4 regions of the Streptomyces sp. NPDC058579 genome follow, and region 1 is predicted to be linked to each of the others. Evidence: riboswitches for the same ligand, from Rfam matches in the RefSeq annotation. Region 1 holds a riboswitch; each other region holds the start of a gene.
The links. A riboswitch is a leader RNA that binds a small molecule or an ion and turns the genes downstream of it on or off. The one in region 1 is predicted to bind cyclic di-AMP.

Region 1 (4,063 bases):
GGGAGGTCGGAGGCCTCGGACGCGGCGTGCGCGACGGCGAGGGAGACGCCGAGGATGGCGTTGGCGCCGAGGGAGGCCTTGTTGTCCGTGGCGTCCAGGTCGAACATGGCCTGGTCGATGAGGCGCTGCTCGGTGGCGTCGTAGCCGACGAGCTCCGGGCCGATCTGCTCGATCACGGCGAGGACGGCCTTCTCGACGCCCTTGCCCTGGTAGCGGTTCTTGTCTCCGTCACGGAGCTCAATGGCCTCGAACGCACCGGTGGAGGCACCGGACGGAACGGCAGCACGGCCGGTGCTGCCGTCGTCGAGGCCTACCTCGACCTCGACCGTGGGGTTGCCTCGGGAGTCCAGGATTTCCCGGGCTACGACGACGTCGATGGACGGCACGAGCATCTCCTTCTGGGATGTGACGCTAGATGTGACGCATGCGGTGCAGGGTCGCTTTGGCCTTGCGACAAGAGCCTATCCGGCTCGCGGGCTCCAGCCAGCCGGGCGCCCGCCCCCTGGGACGAAAAAGGACCCAAGGGCATGCATCTCGGGCCAAAGGGCCTCAGAACTACTCGGCGGTAACCGCGCGGGTCGAGCGATGGGCTCGTACGAACAGGCCCCGGACAGGTCGCGCGACCGGCCCCGGACAGCGCGGAACCCCGGCCCGGAGCGCACGGGGGAAGAAACGCTCCGGACCGGGGTGGTCACCGCGGGAGGGTCGTAGGACTCGCGTGAGCCGCCGGACTCACGCGAGCCGTCGGGCTCACTTCAGGTGAAGCTGCTGGCCCGGGTAGATCAGGTCGGCGTCCTCGACGACGTCCTTGTTGAGCTCGAAGAGCTTCGCCCAGCCGCCCTTGACGTCGTGGGCGGCGGCGATCGTGCTCAGGGTGTCGCCGGAGACGACCTTGTACTCGCCGTCGCCCTTCTTGACCTTCTTGCCGGTCGGGGTGGTGACGGTCTTCTTGGCCTCGGCCTTGGGCGCCGCCTTCGGGGCGGTCCGCTGCTCGCTGCGGGTCGTCGGCTGCTCGGCCTGACGCTCCTGCTTCGGCGCGCTCTCCGCGACGGTGCCGGGGGAGGCGGACGAGAGGCCGACGCCACAGCTCGGCCAGGCGCCCTTGCCCTGACCGGCCAGGACCTTCTCGGCGATCGCAATCTGCTGCGACTTGGAGGCCTGGTCGGCGCTGGCGGCGTACGCGGTGCCACCGAAGGCGGCCCACGTGGAGTTCGAGAACTGCAGGCCACCGTAGTAGCCGTTGCCGGTGTTGATGGACCAGTTGCCACCGGACTCGCACTGGGCGACCTTGTCCCACTCGGAGACGGTGGCGGCCGAGGCGGCGCCGGCGCCCATCAGGGGGGCGGCGACGGCGACACCGGCGACACCGGCGAGGGCGACGGCGCGGGTGGCCTTGGAGGGACGACGGTGTTTGCCCTTGGCAGAAAACAGCATGGGACTTCTCCTCACCGACGCCTACGAGGTGAGCTGTCGGGTTCGGGCCATGTGAGTTGCCCGGCCGCGCGACCTAGCGCGCGGCTTCACCCCAAGCCGTTCCTTCGGCCGTCTGTCTCAACGGCCGGGGACGGCACTTACCTTGGGTCCCCCGCTCCTGCCTACGGCGCTTACGCGACGACTGTTCCCATCGGCCGACGGCAGGATTCGGCGTTTCGGTCGACGGGGCCCGCGGTGGCGAGCGGTCATGACCGTAGACACAGACCCGGGGGAAGTTCAAAGACGTCCATGGGGGACAAAACGCCCCTACTTGCCTCGGGACGAAGGGTGTTTACGCAGGTGAGAGGTGACGGAAGGGGAGTTCACGGACGAGACACGCCAGTTGAGGCGAAGAGACCCATGTCTCACTTGCGCAGAACCGGACATTCAGCCCCGAACCGCCCCTACTTCGCGTCCGCTTCGCCGGTCTTGTCCGCAGGCGTCCCGAGCGTCAGATCGAGGCTCTGGCCAGGGAGGATGAGGTCCGGGTCGCCACCCACGGTCGAGCGGTTGGCGTCGTAGAGGGCGCCCCAGCCGCCGGGGAGTTCGTTCCGCTGGGCGATCTCGGTGAGGTTGTCGCCGGGCTTGACGGTGTATTCACCGATAGTGTCAGCGATGCCCTGAGAGGGCGTTTTGTCCGTGTCGCCCTCGCTGCCCTTACTGCCCCGGTTCGCACGCTCCTCGGTCGAACCATCCGCCGTCGGCGCGTCAGACGGCGAGGCGTGACGGCCCGTTTCGCGATCCTTGTCCGTATTGCCCGTCTCGTCCGGTGCCGCGTCGCCCCGGTGCTTGCCGGTACCCGGCGCGGACGGGGTGGTCGGCGTGGTGGACGTCTCGGGCGTCGTCGGCGTGGTGGACGTCTCGGGCGTGGTGGAGGTCTCGGGGGTGGCCGTGGACGGCGTGGAGACCTCGTTGGAAGGGGCGGAGGGGGTGGAGGGCCCCTGACCCTTCGAGGAGCCGTCCGGGAGGCCGGCGGTGCGGTTGGACTCGGGGCGCGGTCCGGTGGGCTCGGACGGCTCGACGACCGGGCCCGGGTCGACGTCGGGCGCGGCGCCGTCGTTGGTGAGGCCGGCGATCGGCGCGCAGGTGGCCCACTGGGTGTCACCCGCGGCAAGGGCCCTTTCGGCCACCGCGATCTGCTGGGCGCGGCTGGCGAGGTCCGCGCTCGTCGCGTACGACAGACCGCCGTGACGCTCCCAGCTCTCCTGCGTGAACTGCAGTCCGCCGTAGAGCCCGTTGCCGAAGTGTGCGCTCCACTGGCCCCCCGAGGAGCACTCCGCGACCCGGTCCCAGGTGGCGGCGTCGGCGGCGGACGCGGAGCCCGCCGCCAGGAGGGGCAACGCGAGGGCCGATCCCGTCACGCCTGCGGCGACGACGATGGCGGGGGCCTGGCGGGGTCTGCGGTGTCGTCCGTTCCCGGAGCGCATGCGGAGCTGCCTTTCGCGTGACTGCTGAGGTGACGGTGAACGTAGCCGCATTCGAACGTCAGTCACAAGTCGATGCAGCGGAGATCACGTAAAAGTCACAGTCTTGACGGACTGTCAGTTCTCAACCGGGGCAAACTCCACCGGAAGGGTGCGCAAGCCGCGCATGATGAGCCCGCCGCGCCACCGCAATTCGTCCGGATCGGCGCCAAGTCGCAGGTCCGGGAGGCGGGTCAGCAGCGTCTCGAGGGCGATCTGCCCTTCGAGCCGGGCGAGCGGCGCGCCGATGCAGTAGTGGATGCCGTGCCCGTAGCCGAGATGCTGGTTGTCGCGCCGGGACAGATCGAGCGTGTCGGGCGTGTCGAAGCGCGCCGGGTCGCGGTCGGCGGCGGCGAGCACGACGAGGACCGGGTCGCCCGCCGGGATCTCCTGGCCGCCGATCGTCAGCGGTTCCATGGCGTACCGCCAGGTCGCCATCTCCACCGGCCCGTCGTAGCGCAGCAGCTCCTCGACACCGCTTTCCAGCAACTCCCGCTCCCCCGCGGCGAGCGAGGCCTGGAGGCGCTCGCGCTGGCCGGGATGACGAAGCAGGGCGTAAACCCCGTTCCCGACCAGATTCACGGTCGTCTCGAAGCCGGCGAAGAGAAGGATGAAGGCCATGGCGGCGGCCTCGTTCTCGGTGAGGTGCTCGCCGTGGTCGGAGGCCTTGATGAGCCCCGAGATCAGGTCGTCGCCGGGGTCGAGCCGCTTGCGGTGGATGAGCTCCGCGAGATAGCCGCGCATCTTCTTGACCGACCGCGCCACCCCGCCGCGCGGCCCTCCGCCGTGCCGGATCATCATCCCGGCCCAGTCACGGAAGTCGTCCTGGTCCTCCTCCGGCACCCCGAGCAGGTCGCAGATCGCGTAGATGGGCAGCGGGAAGGCGAACTCGTGGATGAGGTCGGCCGAGCCCTTCGCCGCGAAGGAGTCGATCAGCCGGTCCGTCAACTCCTGCACCCGGGGCGCGAACTCGGCGACCCGGCGCGGGGTGAACGCCTTGGAGACGAGCCGGCGCAGCCGGGTGTGGTCGGGCGGGTCGATGTTGAGCAGATGCGTCATCAGCTCGGCCTTGCGCTCCCCCGGGATCCCCGTCTTCCCCTTCGCGTGCGCGGGCTCGTCGTGGTGCG
Region 2 (4,063 bases), on a different contig from region 1:
CTGAGCTGCCGCACCGACTGGCTGGCCGAGGCCGACCCCGGGACCCTCGCGCTCTGGTGCACGTACCATCCCGGCCAGACGCCGTACGACCGCTTCCTCGCGAAGTGCCGCGAGCTGGCGGCCAGGGGCACCCGGTTCAGCGTCGGGGTCGTCGGCCTGCCCGAGCACCGGGAGCACGCTCTGCGGCTGCGCGCGGACCTCCCGCCCGAGGTCTACCTCTGGGTGAACGCGGCGGAGGGCCACACGTACACCGACGAGGAGGCCGAGGGCTGGACGGCCCTCGATCCCCTCTTCCCGTACAGCCGCCGTCCGCACCGCTCCGCCGGGCTGCCCTGCCGGACCGGCGAGTCGGTGATCTCCGTGGACGGCGAAGGGACCGTGCGCCGCTGCCACTTCGTCAAGGCCGAGCTCGGCAACCTGTACGACGGCTCGTACCGTGCCGCCCTGCGCCCGCGCGCCTGCCCGCTCGCCGTCTGCGACTGCCACATCGGCTACGTCCACCTGGAGACGCTGCCGCTGTACGACGTGTTCGCCGGCGGGGTCCTGGAGCGGATCCCGGCTCCGGCTCCGGCCGCGCCCGACAGACTGCTCAGAGAGGCATGAGGTCGCCGAGCGGCATGAGGTCGGGCCGCTTGGCCGCGACGTCGTCGCCCGAGCTCTCGCCCCGCAGCCGCCGCCCGATCCACGGGACGAGGTACTCCCTGGCCCAGTGGATGTCGTCGCGGCGGACCTCCAGGGTCCCCCTCGGCGGCAGCGGCGGCCAGGCCTGGTCCGGGTCGGCCGGCACCTCCATGCCGAGGACCTGGGCGGCGCGCAGCGCGACCCGGGTGTGCCCCTCCGGCGAGAGGTGCAGCCGGTCGCCGTCCCAGGCCCGCCTGTCCTGAACGGACTTGAGCGACCACAGGTCGAGGACCGGGCAGTCGTAGCGGTCCGCGATGGACCGGACGTGGGCGGTGTACGTCGCGATCTTGCCGCGCAGGTGCCGCAGCACGGGTACGTCGCGGGTGTCGAAGCCGGTCGTCACCATCACCGTGCCGACGGCCGACGTCAGGTCGGCGACGGCGCGCTCGAAGCGCTCGGCGACGTCGTCCGGGTCGGTGCCGGGCCGGATGATGTCGTTGCCGCCCGCGCAGAAACTCACCAGGTCGGGGGCGAGTTCCCTGGCCCTCGGAACCTGCTCCGCGACGATCTGGTCGAGGAGCCGGCCTCGGACGGCCAGATTGGCGTAACGGAACGCGTCGTGCTCCGGCAATTGGTCGGCGAGAAGTACCGCGAAACGGTCCGCCCAGCCGACGTACTGCCCGTCCGGCCCGGGATCTCCCACGCCCTCGGTGAAGCTGTCCCCGATCGCCGCGTACGACCCGAATGCCTTCATGTCTCTTGATCTCGAATCGTCTGCCACGGGAGTTCATCTTTCCCTTACACATGTGACCTACGCGACCGTAAGGAGGGGTTGACGCCGGGTGAGATACGCCACCGGTCAAGATTCCACAAAGCCGGAATACGCCGCAGGGGCCCGGCACACCGAAGTGCCGGGCCCCTGTGGGGTGCTGCGGATGACGCGGGTGACGCGGAGGCGTCAGATGCCGACGCCGTGCTGGCGCAGGTACGCCAGCGGGTCGATGTCCGAGCCGTAGCTCGGGCCGGTGCGGATCTCGAAGTGCAGGTGCGGGCCGCTGGAGTTGCCGGTCGAGCCGGAGAGGCCAATCTGCTGGCCGCCCGTGACGGTCTGGCCGGCCGAGACGGAGAGCGAGGAGAGGTGGGCGTACTGGGAGTACGTGCCGTCGGCGTGCTGGATGACGACCTCGTTGCCGTACGAGCCGCTCCAGCCGGCCGAGTGGACGGTGCCCGCGCCGACGGCCTTCACCGAGGTGCCGGAGGAGGCGATGAAGTCGACACCGGTGTGGTAGCCGGAGGACCACATCGAGCCGGAGGCACGGTACGGGGTGGAGATGCCACCGCCGACCGGAGCGACCCAGCCGGAGGAGGAGGCCTGCGCGGGGGCGGAGTCCTGGGTGGAGGTGGCCGCGGTGCGCTCGGAGGAGCGGGAGGCGCGCGACTCGCTCGTGTCGGAGGACGAGGACTTCTTCTCGGCCTTCGGGGCGGCCTTGGGCGCGGCCTTCGGGGCAGCCTTGGGGGCCGCGGCCTTCGGGGCGGCCGTCGACTTGGCGCCGAGGGTGAGCTTCATGCCGGGCAGGATCAGCGACGGGTTCTCGCCGACGACCTGGCGGTTGTCGGCGTAGAGCTTCTGCCAGCCACCGTTGAGGTCGTGCTCGGCGGCGATCTTCGACAGGTAGTCGCCGCGGACGACGGAGTACGTCTTCGGCTTCGCCGCGGGGGCGGCGGCCGGAGCGGCCGGGGCCTTCGCGGGAGTGACGGCGACGGCGGTGACGGCCTTCTCGGGCGTCACGGTCGGAGCGGCCTTCTCGGCGGCGTGGGCTCCGGTCGCGCCGAGCAGCGGGAGGGCGACGACTGCGCCACCGGTGCCGGCGGCGACGAATCCGCGCGTGATCGGGTTGACCTTGGGACGGCGATGCTTACCCTTCGCGGGCATGGCGAATTCCTCTCCGTCGCCTGCGAGGTGAGCTGTCGGGTTCGGACTGGAGATGTCCGGCCGCGTTCTCACGCGGCTTAACCCCAAGCCGTCCGGTCAGACCGGTGCGGCGTACTTACCTGGGTCCCCCGCTCCTGCCGTACGTGGATGGGTGCGGATTCGATTCCGGGCGGTGGCAGGATTCGGCGGTCCGACCGGATTGAGCGTGACGCTAGACGAGCGGGGTCGAGCCGAACAAGCCGCCCGATTCCACGCGCATTCAGCGGCGTGATATTCGTACCGAATTCCGGTCACCCTCCGTGGATGACGGAGGATCGATTTCCTTTTCCGGCCAGGGAATTGGTCCGGACGATCAGGCACGGTCCGTCACCTTTGAGACGCTGCTCACGCCCCGAATCCCATCTCCCCTGCAACCAGGGCGCGTTATACCGAAGGGTTTAATTCGGACAGAACGCCCATTCCCTTACCCAGGGGTGCGCACAGCCCTCGACACCCGGGATGATTGCCCCAGGAATCGATCAGGAACCGATCGCGATCCGTCTACCTTCAGGAGCACTCGTGACGCAGCAGCTGCCCCAGGTCCCGTCGACCGAACCCGAGCTCACCGGGGTACGCAACTTCCGCGATGTGGGCGGACTGCCGACCGTGGACGGTGGTGCGGTGCGCTTCGGACGCCTCTTCCGCAGCGGCCACCTGGCCCACGCCACCGAGGAGGACGCGGCGTTCCTCTCCACCCTCGGGCTGCACACGATCTTCGACTTCCGCAATCAGGCCGACGTCAAGATCGAGGGCCCGGACGTCGACCTGCCCGGTGTACGGAATGTGAACATACCGCTCAACGACCCGGCCGACGGCAAGGAGTTCTGGAAGCTCGTCCGCTCCGGCGAGCTGGAGCAGCTCCGCGAGATCCTCGGGGACGGCAAGGCGGCGACCCGAATGTCCGATTCGTACCGGCAGATGATCGTCGAGCGGACGGCGGAGCACAGCCGCATCCTGCACGCGCTCGCCGAGGACAGCGTCCCGGCGCTCATGCACTGCGCGGCCGGCAAGGACCGGGCCGGCCTCTCGATCGCCATCTCGCTGCTCGCGGTGGGCGTCGAGCGCGAGGCGATCGAGGCCGACTACGTGAAGTCGAACGACCCGCACCGCCGCTACAAGGTGCGCCGCGCCTCCTCCGCCTCGGACGCGATGGCGCCCGAGGTGATGGAGCTGATCAGCCCGCTGTTCGACGCGCGGGTGGAGTACCTGCGGGCCGCGTTCGAGACGATGGAGCAGACCTGGGGGACGGCCGAGAACTACCTCACCGACGGCCTGAAGCTCAGCCCGGAGACCCGTGCGCGGCTGCGCGAGCGGCTCGTCGTCGAGGCGTGACCGCACCTGCCGCGTGTCACTGGTTCTGCGCGCCCAGGGCGAACAGCAGATAGAGGAACCCGGCGAAGAGGTGCCCGGCCACGAGGTACGCGAAGAGCCGGAGGACCAGCCCCTTGGGGAACTTGCCGTTCTCGCGCT
Region 3 (4,063 bases), on a different contig from region 1:
GCCGAAGGTCGGCGACGAGCACCCCGCGACCCGTGAGAGACTGGTCTAGACAACCCGCTTGAGACTTGAAGGGCAACACCATGGCTGAGCGCCGCGTCAACGTCGGTTGGGCCGAGGGCCTGCACGCCCGCCCCGCCTCCATCTTCGTCCGTGCCGCCACGGCCTCCGGCGTCCCCGTGACGATCGCCAAGGCCGATGGCAACCCGGTGAACGCCGCGTCGATGCTCGCGGTGCTCGGTCTGGGTGCGCAGGGCGGCGAGGAGATCGTGCTCGCTTCGGACTCCGAAGGCGCCGAGGCCGCGCTCGACCGTCTGGCGAAGCTGGTTGCCGAGGGTCTCGAGGAGCTCCCCGAGACCGTCTGACGGATCTCCGGCCGGACGGACGTCCGGGCCGAATTCGCGGGAAGCCGCACACGCCGAAATGACGGCGGGTGCGGCTTCTTTCTTTTCCTGATTCCGGGCCGCTCCGCGTCGCGATTCCAGCATTCCGGGCAGCACGAAGAAAGCCCCCGAGAATTCCCGCTCTTTGTATACGGCCCGCTCGTTAATTCCGGCCGCTCGCGGTGTTGACGACATGTTGCGAAGTCCTCACACGCCCGCGCGGCGGACGGTCGGGGCGCTTCAGCCGGTGCAGCAGCAGAGAGCGCTCGGCGTGCAGCGCGGTCAGGGCGCGGGCCCGTTCGGCGTCGCCGCGCGCCACCGCGTCCACGATCGCCCCGTGCTCCGCCCACGCCTCGACCGGCTGGGCGGGGGCCTCGACCGCGTACATCCAGGCGATCTTGTGCCGCAGCTGGGTGAGCAGGGCGGTGAGCGCCGGGCTGCCCGAGGCCTGCGCCAGGGTCTCGTGGAACCAGCCGCCGAGCGAGCGCAGATCGTCCCCCTGTCCGCGCCTGGCCCGCTCCTGCCCCAGTCTGACCAGGCCGCGCAGCACCTTGAGGTGCGCGTCGGTACGGCGCTGCGCGGCCCGGGCGGCGCCGAGCGGTTCAAGCAGCGAGCGCATGTCCAGGAGGTCGGCCGCCTCCTGCTCGGTGGGCTCGGCCACCTGCGCGCCCGCGTGCCGGCGGGTGATCACGAAGCCCTCGGACTCCAGGGTGCGCAGCGCCTCGCGGACCGGGACGCGGGAGACTCCGTATCGGCGGGCCAGCTGCTCCTCGGTCAGCCGGCCGCCGCGCTCGAAGACGCCGGTGACGATGTCGTCCCGGATCGCCGTGCACACCGAGTGCGCGGGAATGCGCATGATCGACCTCCGCCTTAATACGCGCGAAACCGGTTGTCCGGTGACTCTATTGCAGCGGGGCGGCATTTCCGACGGGTCCTCGTTAACCATGGATATCTTTTGGTCAGCGATGGGTCAGCGAAAAGCCCCGGCTCAGTACGAGCCGGGGCTTTTCTGACGTGCGCGGCCGGTCGGTCAGACGTTCACGCCGCGGGCGCGGAGGTACGCGACCGGGTTGATGTCGGAGCCGTACTCGGCGGTGGTGCGGGCCTCGAAGTGGAGGTGCGGGCCGGTCGAGTTGCCGGTCGACCCCGAGATCCCTATCTGCCGGCCCGGAGTGACGGACTGGCCGACGGAGACACTGATGGCCGAGAGGTGCCCGTACTGGGTGTACGTGCCGTCGTTCATCCGGATGACGATGTTGTTGCCGTACGCGCCGCCCCAGCCGGCCTCGACGACGGTGCCGGAGCCGACGGAGACGACCTTGGTGCCGTAGGCGGCGTGGAAGTCGACGCCGGAGTGGCTGCCGGAGGACCAGAGGGAGCCGCCGGCCTGGTAGCCGGTGGAGACGTACGAGCCGGCCACGGGGGACTGGAAGGAGTTCAGGCGCTTGCGCTCGGCCTCGCGGGCGGCGCGCTCCTTGGCGGCGCGGACCTCCTTGGCGCGGGCCTCCGCCTTGCGCTTGGCCTCCGCCTTGGCGCGGGCCTCGGCGACGCGCTTCGCCTCGGCCTCGGCGGCCTCGCGCTCCTGCGCGGCGGCCTGGGCGTCGATCTTGTCGGCGAGGGCGTTGTCGGCGACGACGACCTGGGTCAGGCCGGTGTCCTCCAGGGAGGGGGCGTCCGTGTCGACGGCGAGCGCCGGGGAGGCGAGGGTGCCGATGACGCCGGCGGTGGCGAGGGTCGCGACGCCGGCGACGCCCGCGCTGCGGCGCGCCAGACGGCTCGGACCACGATGCTTCCCGGTGGCACGGGTGAACGCCATGTAGTGGCTGATCCTTTCCTTCCTTCTCGCCTACCGGGTTAGCTGACGGGTTCGGAGCAGGAAGGTCTCCTACGGGCCCCTCCGCACGGATGCGAAGGCGTCCGATTCACCCCAGGGACTTCGTGTGGGTCCCCGGCTCCCCAGGCTCGCGCCTGACGGGGACTCGGCGATGACTGTCCGATGCCGCGGGTGCGGCGGGTGCAACTGGCGAACAGCCGGACCGACGCTATGCGGATCGTCTTTCAATCACCAAACAGACACGCCTGTTTGTAAGACATGCCACAGGGCATACAACCACGCTATACATCAATACGGACAAAGCGGAGGACCCTGACGTAACGTGACGTCAGGGTCCTCCGGACACTCCGCCGCAGCAGCGGCGCGGCTCAATCAGCCGGTGACGACGGTGACTTCGCCGATGCCGAGGGCCCGCACCGGCTCCTCGATCTCGGCCGCGTCACCCACGAGCACGGTGACGAGCCGGTCCACCGGGAAGGCGTTGACGACGGCCGCCGTCGCCTCGACCGTGCCGGTCTCGACCAGGCGCGCGTACAACTGCGCCTGGAAGTCGTCCGGGAGGTGCTGCTCGACCTGGTCGGCGAGCGTCGCCGCGACGGAGGCGGCGGTCTCGTACTTGAGCGGCGCCACGCCCACCAGGTTCTGCACGGCCACGTCGCGCTCGGCGTCCGTCAGACCCTCGGCCGCGAGGGTGCGCAGCACCTTCCACAGGTCGTCAAGTGCCGGGCCGGTGTTGGGGGTGTCCACGGAGCCGCTGATGGCGAGCATCGAGGCACCGTTGCCCGCGCCGTCGGAGCGCAGGACCTGACCGAAGGCCCGGACACCGTAGGTGTAGCCCTTCTCCTCGCGCAGGACGCGGTCCAGGCGGGAGGTGAGCGTGCCGCCGAGGCAGTACGTGCCGAGGACCTGGGCGGGCCAGACGCGGTCGTGCCGGTCGGCGCCCACGCGGCCGATCAGCAACTGGGTCTGGACGGCGCCCGGCCGGTCGACGATGACCACACGGCCGGCGTCGTCGGCCGTGATCGGAGGCATGGGCCGGGACTCCGCGCTGTTCCCCGTCCAGGCGCCCAGCGACTCGGCGAGGACCTTGTCCAGGTCCACGTCGGTCAGGTCGCCGACGACCACGGCGGTCGCCGTGGACGGCCGGAGGTGGGTCTGGAAGAAGGCGCGGACGGCGGCGGCGTCGATGGCCGCCACCGTCTCCTCGGTGCCCTGGCGCGGCCGGGACATGCGGGACTCGGCCGGGAAGAGCTCCTTGGAGAGCTGCTTGGCCGCCCGGCGGGCCGGGTTGGCCGTCTCGTGCGGAATCTCGTCGAGACGGTTGCGCACCAGACGCTCGACCTCGGTCTCGAGGAACGCCGGCGCGATCAGAGCCTCGGAGACCAGCCCGAGCGCCTTGGGCAGCCGGGAGACGGGAACCTCCAGGGAGACCCGTACGCCCGGGTGGTCCGCGTGCGCGTCGAGCGTGGCGCCGCAGCGCTCCAGCTCGGCGGCGAACTCCTCGGCGGTGTGCTGGTCGGTGCCCTCGGTGAGGGCACGGGCCATGATCGTGGCGACACCGTCGAGACCGGCGGGCTCGGCCTCCAGCGGGGCGTCGAAGAAGATCTCGACGGCCACGACCTGCTGACCGGGACGGTGACAGCGCAGCACCGTCAGGCCGTTGTCCAGCGCCCCGCGGTCCGGGGCGGGAAAGGCCCAGGGCCTGGCCGAGCCCGGCTCGGGCTGCGGGTGGAACGTCATGCTCGTCAAAGACGCGGCAGCGTCGGTCACTGGTCCGCTCCCTCTTCCTCGTCGCTGTCGCCCTGCTCGGCGTCGCTCTGTTCGGTACCGACGGGCTCGTAGACCAGCA
Region 4 (4,063 bases), on a different contig from region 1:
CTCGACTCCCGCTCGACCGCGTCCTGGGACCAGGGCCACGTCCCCGGCGCGATCCACCTGCCGACCGCGCTCATCGCCGAGCAGGCCGAGCAGCTGCTCGACAAGTCCGTCCCCGTGGTCACGTACTGCTGGGGCCCCGGCTGCAACGGCGCCACCCGCGCCGCGCTCGCCCTCGCCCAGCTGGGATACCAGGTGAAGGAGATGCTCGGCGGCTTCGAGTACTGGGTCCGCGAAGGCTTCCCGTACGAGACGTGGGAAGGCCCCGAGAAGAAGGACGCGGACCCGCTCACCGCCCCGGTCGACGGCGAGGACTGCGGCTGCTGAGAGGGCGGCCGGGAAACGGATTAGGGGATCGGCTCACCATGCCGTAAGGTCATATTCACCGACGCGGGGTGGAGCAGCTCGGTAGCTCGCTGGGCTCATAACCCAGAGGTCGCAGGTTCAAATCCTGTCCCCGCTACTCAGTAGCAACGAAGGCCCGGATCCAGTCACTGGATCCGGGCCTTCGTCGTGTCCCCCTGCCTCGTGTCCCCCTGCCCCGCATCCCCCACATGGCCGAGCGGGGGTCGCAGAGCGGCGCGGCTCCCGCCACCCTGGGGAGGGCGCGGTACCGTCCGTCGCCGTGCCGTGTACGGACCGGGCAGGAGACCACAGGTGGGGCAGGGCCAGGGGCAGGGGCGGGAACGAGGGCCGGACCGGGGGCACGGGCGGGCGAAACGACAGGCGAACGGGCGGGCGAAGGGGCCGACACGACCGCCGCTGAACGGGCGGGCCCAGGGACTGGGGAACGGCTCGCGCAACGGCCTCTCCCCGCGCGCCCCGCGCCGGCGGGCCGAGCGGGCCCGGCGCTTCATCCGGGCCCTGCCGCCGCTGGTGATCCTCGGCGGGATCGTCTTCGACCTGGCCACCCCCGCCGCGTACACGGCCTCCCCGATGTTCTCCGCCGCCCCGCTCATCGCCGCCCCCTTCTTCTCCATGCTGACGACGCTGCTCACCGGCATCGCCGCCGTCCTCGCCGGCATCGGGCTGCACCTCTACAACGGCACCGCCAACGACATCCCCGCCCTCACCGAGACGCTGACCGTCGTCACCGTCTCCGCCCTCGCCCTGCTGATCAACCGGGTCGTGCGGCGCAGCGGCGAGCGGCTCGCCTCGGCGCGGGTGATCGCGGAGACCGCGCAGAAGGCCGTGCTGCCGACGCCCGCCGAGCGGATCGGCGGGCTCCAGGTCGCCGCCCGCTACGAGGCCGCGCAGGCGGACGCGTTCATCGGCGGGGACCTCTTTGCCGTTCAGGACACGCCGTTCGGGGTCCGCCTCGTGGTCGGGGACGTGCGCGGCAAGGGGCTCGACGCGGTCGAGGCGGTCGCCGTCGTGATCGGCGCCTTCCGCGAGGCGGCCGAGCAGGAGGCCTCCCTCGAGGGGGTCGCCCAGCGCCTTGAACGGGCGCTGGCTCGCGAGGGGACCCGCCGCTCCGGACTCGACGCCTTCGAGGGGTTCACCACGGCCGTCCTTGCTGAGATCCCGCGCGGGAACGGGCGGGTACGGGTCGTGAACCGGGGCCACCCCGAGCCGCTGCTGCTGTACGCGGACGGGGGCCTGACCCACCTGGAGCCGACCGAGCCCGCGCTGCCGCTCGGCATGGGCGAGCTGGCCGTCTGGCCGGACCGGGCCGACGAGGCCCCGTACCCGCCCGGCGCCACGCTGCTCCTCTACACCGACGGGCTCTCCGAGGCGCGCGATGCCTCGGGGGCCTTCTACGAACCGGCCGAGCGGCTCGCCGGGAGGATCTTCCCCGGGCCGGAGGAGCTGCTCGACGCGCTCGTCGACGACGTCCGCCGGTACACGGGCGGGGGCTCCACCGACGACATGGCGCTGCTCGCCGTGAGCCGGCCGGGAGCGGGGCAGCCGGAGCGGCGCCGGACGATGCCCGTGGTGCCGTGACGTACGCCCTGACGCACCCCTGACGTACGCCGTGACCTTGCGTAGTGGAGGCGTACCGCTCCGATAACAATTGACGAACCATCAGATTCGGGGTGGCGGCAAGACTCCGTACTGAAGCGGGCTCAAATCGGGCTGTACCAGCTCAATCTTGGGAATGATCAACAGGAACAGCTTGGAATCCGGCCCTCGTGTCTATTAACGTTCGATAACGCAGCGCGGTCGTCCCAGCCGTCGTAAGAGACGGCACCGCGCGCGTGCGCCGAATCCTGAAAGGGAACCGGGGAACCACTACTTGGGGTGAATCGGGCACCTTCGCACTCGTGCGGAACCGCCCGTAGGAGACCTTCCTGCTCCGAACCCGTCAGCTAACCCGGTAGGCGAGAAGGAAGGAAAGGAGCACGCCTCCGTGGCGTCCAACAGCCCTGCCCCCGACGGTCTTTCTGACGGGTTCAACGCGTTCGGTGCCCGTGGTGCCGCCGGGACGGACGACAACGCGACGACGTTGGGGGAGTGGAACCCGACCGAGGACTCCCTGCGCCAGCAGGCCCGTTCGGGTGGCCGCCACCGCGTCGTGAAGCAGCGCTCCGGCTTCGCCCGTTCCTCCACCGTCCTCGGCGTCGGCGTCATCGCGGCCGTCGGCGCGGGCGGCATGGCGACCGCCAAGGAGAAGCCCCCGGTCTCGATATCGCTGCCCGACCTGAACCTGCCGGACGCCTCCGAGCTGCCCGGTGTCGGCGAGCTCATCTCCGACGGCGGCGACGGCGCGGGCGGTTCGGACTCCGGTACGACCAACCCCCAGCCGCTCACGGCCACCCTCGCCCTGCCGGCCGACGGCGTCGAGAAGGCCGGAAGCGGCCAGTCCGCCTCCGCCTCGACCGCCGACGCCGGTGAGGCGCTGCGCGCCCGCATCCTGCAGCAGGCCGAGCAGCAGCAGGCCTCCGCCGACGCCGCCGAGAAGGCCGCGGCGGAGAAGGCCGCCGCCGAGAAGGCCGCCGTCGAGGCCGCGGCCAAGGCGGACAAGGCCGAGAAGGAAGCGGCCGCGGCGAAGAAGAAGGCCGAGGAGGAAGCGGCGGCGAAGGCCGAGGCGGAGCGCCTGGCGAAGCTCGCCGCGAGCTACTCGCTGCCCACGTCCTCGTACACGATCACCTCCACGTACGGCCAGTCCGGCTCCATGTGGTCCTCCGGCCAGCACACGGGCCTCGACTTCGCGGCGCCCACCGGCACGCCGGTCAAGGCCGTGCACGGCGGCACCATCAAGTCGGCCGGCTGGTCGGGCTCGTACGGCTACCGGATCGTCCTGGAGCTCGAGGACGGTACGGAGGTCTGGTACGCGCACCTGTCCTCGATGACGGCGAGCGTCGGCCAGACCGTGGGCACCGGCGACACGATCGGGCGCGTGGGCGCGACCGGCAACGTGACCGGCCCGCACCTCCACCTGGAGGTCCACACCCCGGGCGGCGCGGGCATCGACCCGGCGGCCTGGCTCGGAAGCAAGGGCCTCTCGGTCTAGGGACGTCCAAGGACCCCTCCCGAGGCCTTACGACTCCGGCAGTCCTGGCGGCACCCCCCCCACGTCAGGGCTGCCGGAATACCCGTACCGGGGGCGGTCGTTGTACCGTCCCATGACCTCACTGCGCCCTCTGGGCACTTCCGACCTGAACGTCTTCCCCCTCGCGCTCGGCGGCAACGTCTTCGGCTGGTCCTCCAGCGAGGAACAGTCCTTCGCGGTCCTGGACGCCTACACCGCCGCGGGCGGCAACTTCGTCGACACCGCCGACATGTACTCCGCGTGGGCCGAGGGCAACCAGGGCGGAGAGTCCGAGACGGTCATCGGCAAGTGGCTGGCCTCCCGCGGCAATCGCTCCGAGGTCGTCATCGCCACGAAGGTCGGCGCGCACCCCCGGTACAAGGGCCTCGCCGCGACCACGATCAAGGGCGCGGTCGAGGAGTCGCTGCGCCGGCTCGGGACCGACCACATCGACCTGTACTACTCGCACTTCGACGACCCGACCGTCCCGGTCGAGGAGATCGTCACAGCCCTCGACCAGCTGGTGAGGGAGGGCAAGGTGCGGGCCGTCGCCGCCTCCAACATCTCGCCCGAGCGGCTCCAGGCCTCCCTCGA

Region 2: linked by a shared signal. The riboswitch ahead of ACFWRO_RS04765 (peptidoglycan DD-metalloendopeptidase family protein) and the one ahead of ACFWRO_RS34095 (transglycosylase family protein) in region 1 are both predicted to bind cyclic di-AMP.
Region 3: linked by a shared signal. The riboswitch ahead of ACFWRO_RS08305 (M23 family metallopeptidase) and the one ahead of ACFWRO_RS34095 (transglycosylase family protein) in region 1 are both predicted to bind cyclic di-AMP.
Region 4: linked by a shared signal. The riboswitch ahead of ACFWRO_RS03035 (M23 family metallopeptidase) and the one ahead of ACFWRO_RS34095 (transglycosylase family protein) in region 1 are both predicted to bind cyclic di-AMP.

What each region holds. Positions count from the first base shown of each region.
Region 1 covers NZ_JBHXPI010000057.1:7,223-11,285, reverse strand. Annotated here, with positions in the region: gene eno (phosphopyruvate hydratase) at 1-392, opposite strand, end outside; gene ACFWRO_RS34095 (transglycosylase family protein) at 751-1,434, opposite strand; cyclic di-AMP (ydaO/yuaA leader) riboswitch at 1,438-1,657, opposite strand; gene ACFWRO_RS34090 (transglycosylase family protein) at 1,878-2,900, opposite strand; gene ACFWRO_RS34085 (cytochrome P450) at 3,015-4,063, opposite strand, start outside.
Region 2 covers NZ_JBHXPI010000002.1:416,060-420,122, reverse strand. Annotated here, with positions in the region: gene ACFWRO_RS04775 (STM4011 family radical SAM protein) at 1-603, shown strand, start outside; gene ACFWRO_RS04770 (SGNH/GDSL hydrolase family protein) at 590-1,402, opposite strand; gene ACFWRO_RS04765 (peptidoglycan DD-metalloendopeptidase family protein) at 1,580-2,554, opposite strand; cyclic di-AMP (ydaO/yuaA leader) riboswitch at 2,559-2,718, opposite strand; gene ACFWRO_RS04760 (tyrosine-protein phosphatase) at 3,113-3,925, shown strand; gene ACFWRO_RS04755 (DUF6126 family protein) at 3,942-4,063, opposite strand, start outside.
Region 3 covers NZ_JBHXPI010000004.1:291,556-295,618, forward strand. Annotated here, with positions in the region: gene ACFWRO_RS08295 (HPr family phosphocarrier protein) at 81-362, shown strand; gene ACFWRO_RS08300 (GntR family transcriptional regulator) at 544-1,236, opposite strand; gene ACFWRO_RS08305 (M23 family metallopeptidase) at 1,411-2,196, opposite strand; cyclic di-AMP (ydaO/yuaA leader) riboswitch at 2,209-2,375, opposite strand; gene ACFWRO_RS08310 (M16 family metallopeptidase) at 2,587-3,954, opposite strand; gene ACFWRO_RS08315 (M16 family metallopeptidase) at 3,981-4,063, opposite strand, start outside.
Region 4 covers NZ_JBHXPI010000001.1:635,312-639,374, forward strand. Annotated here, with positions in the region: gene ACFWRO_RS03020 (rhodanese-like domain-containing protein) at 1-324, shown strand, start outside; tRNA gene ACFWRO_RS03025 (tRNA-Met) at 387-460, shown strand; gene ACFWRO_RS03030 (PP2C family protein-serine/threonine phosphatase) at 781-1,941, shown strand; cyclic di-AMP (ydaO/yuaA leader) riboswitch at 2,189-2,336, shown strand; gene ACFWRO_RS03035 (M23 family metallopeptidase) at 2,348-3,451, shown strand; gene ACFWRO_RS03040 (aldo/keto reductase) at 3,564-4,063, shown strand, end outside.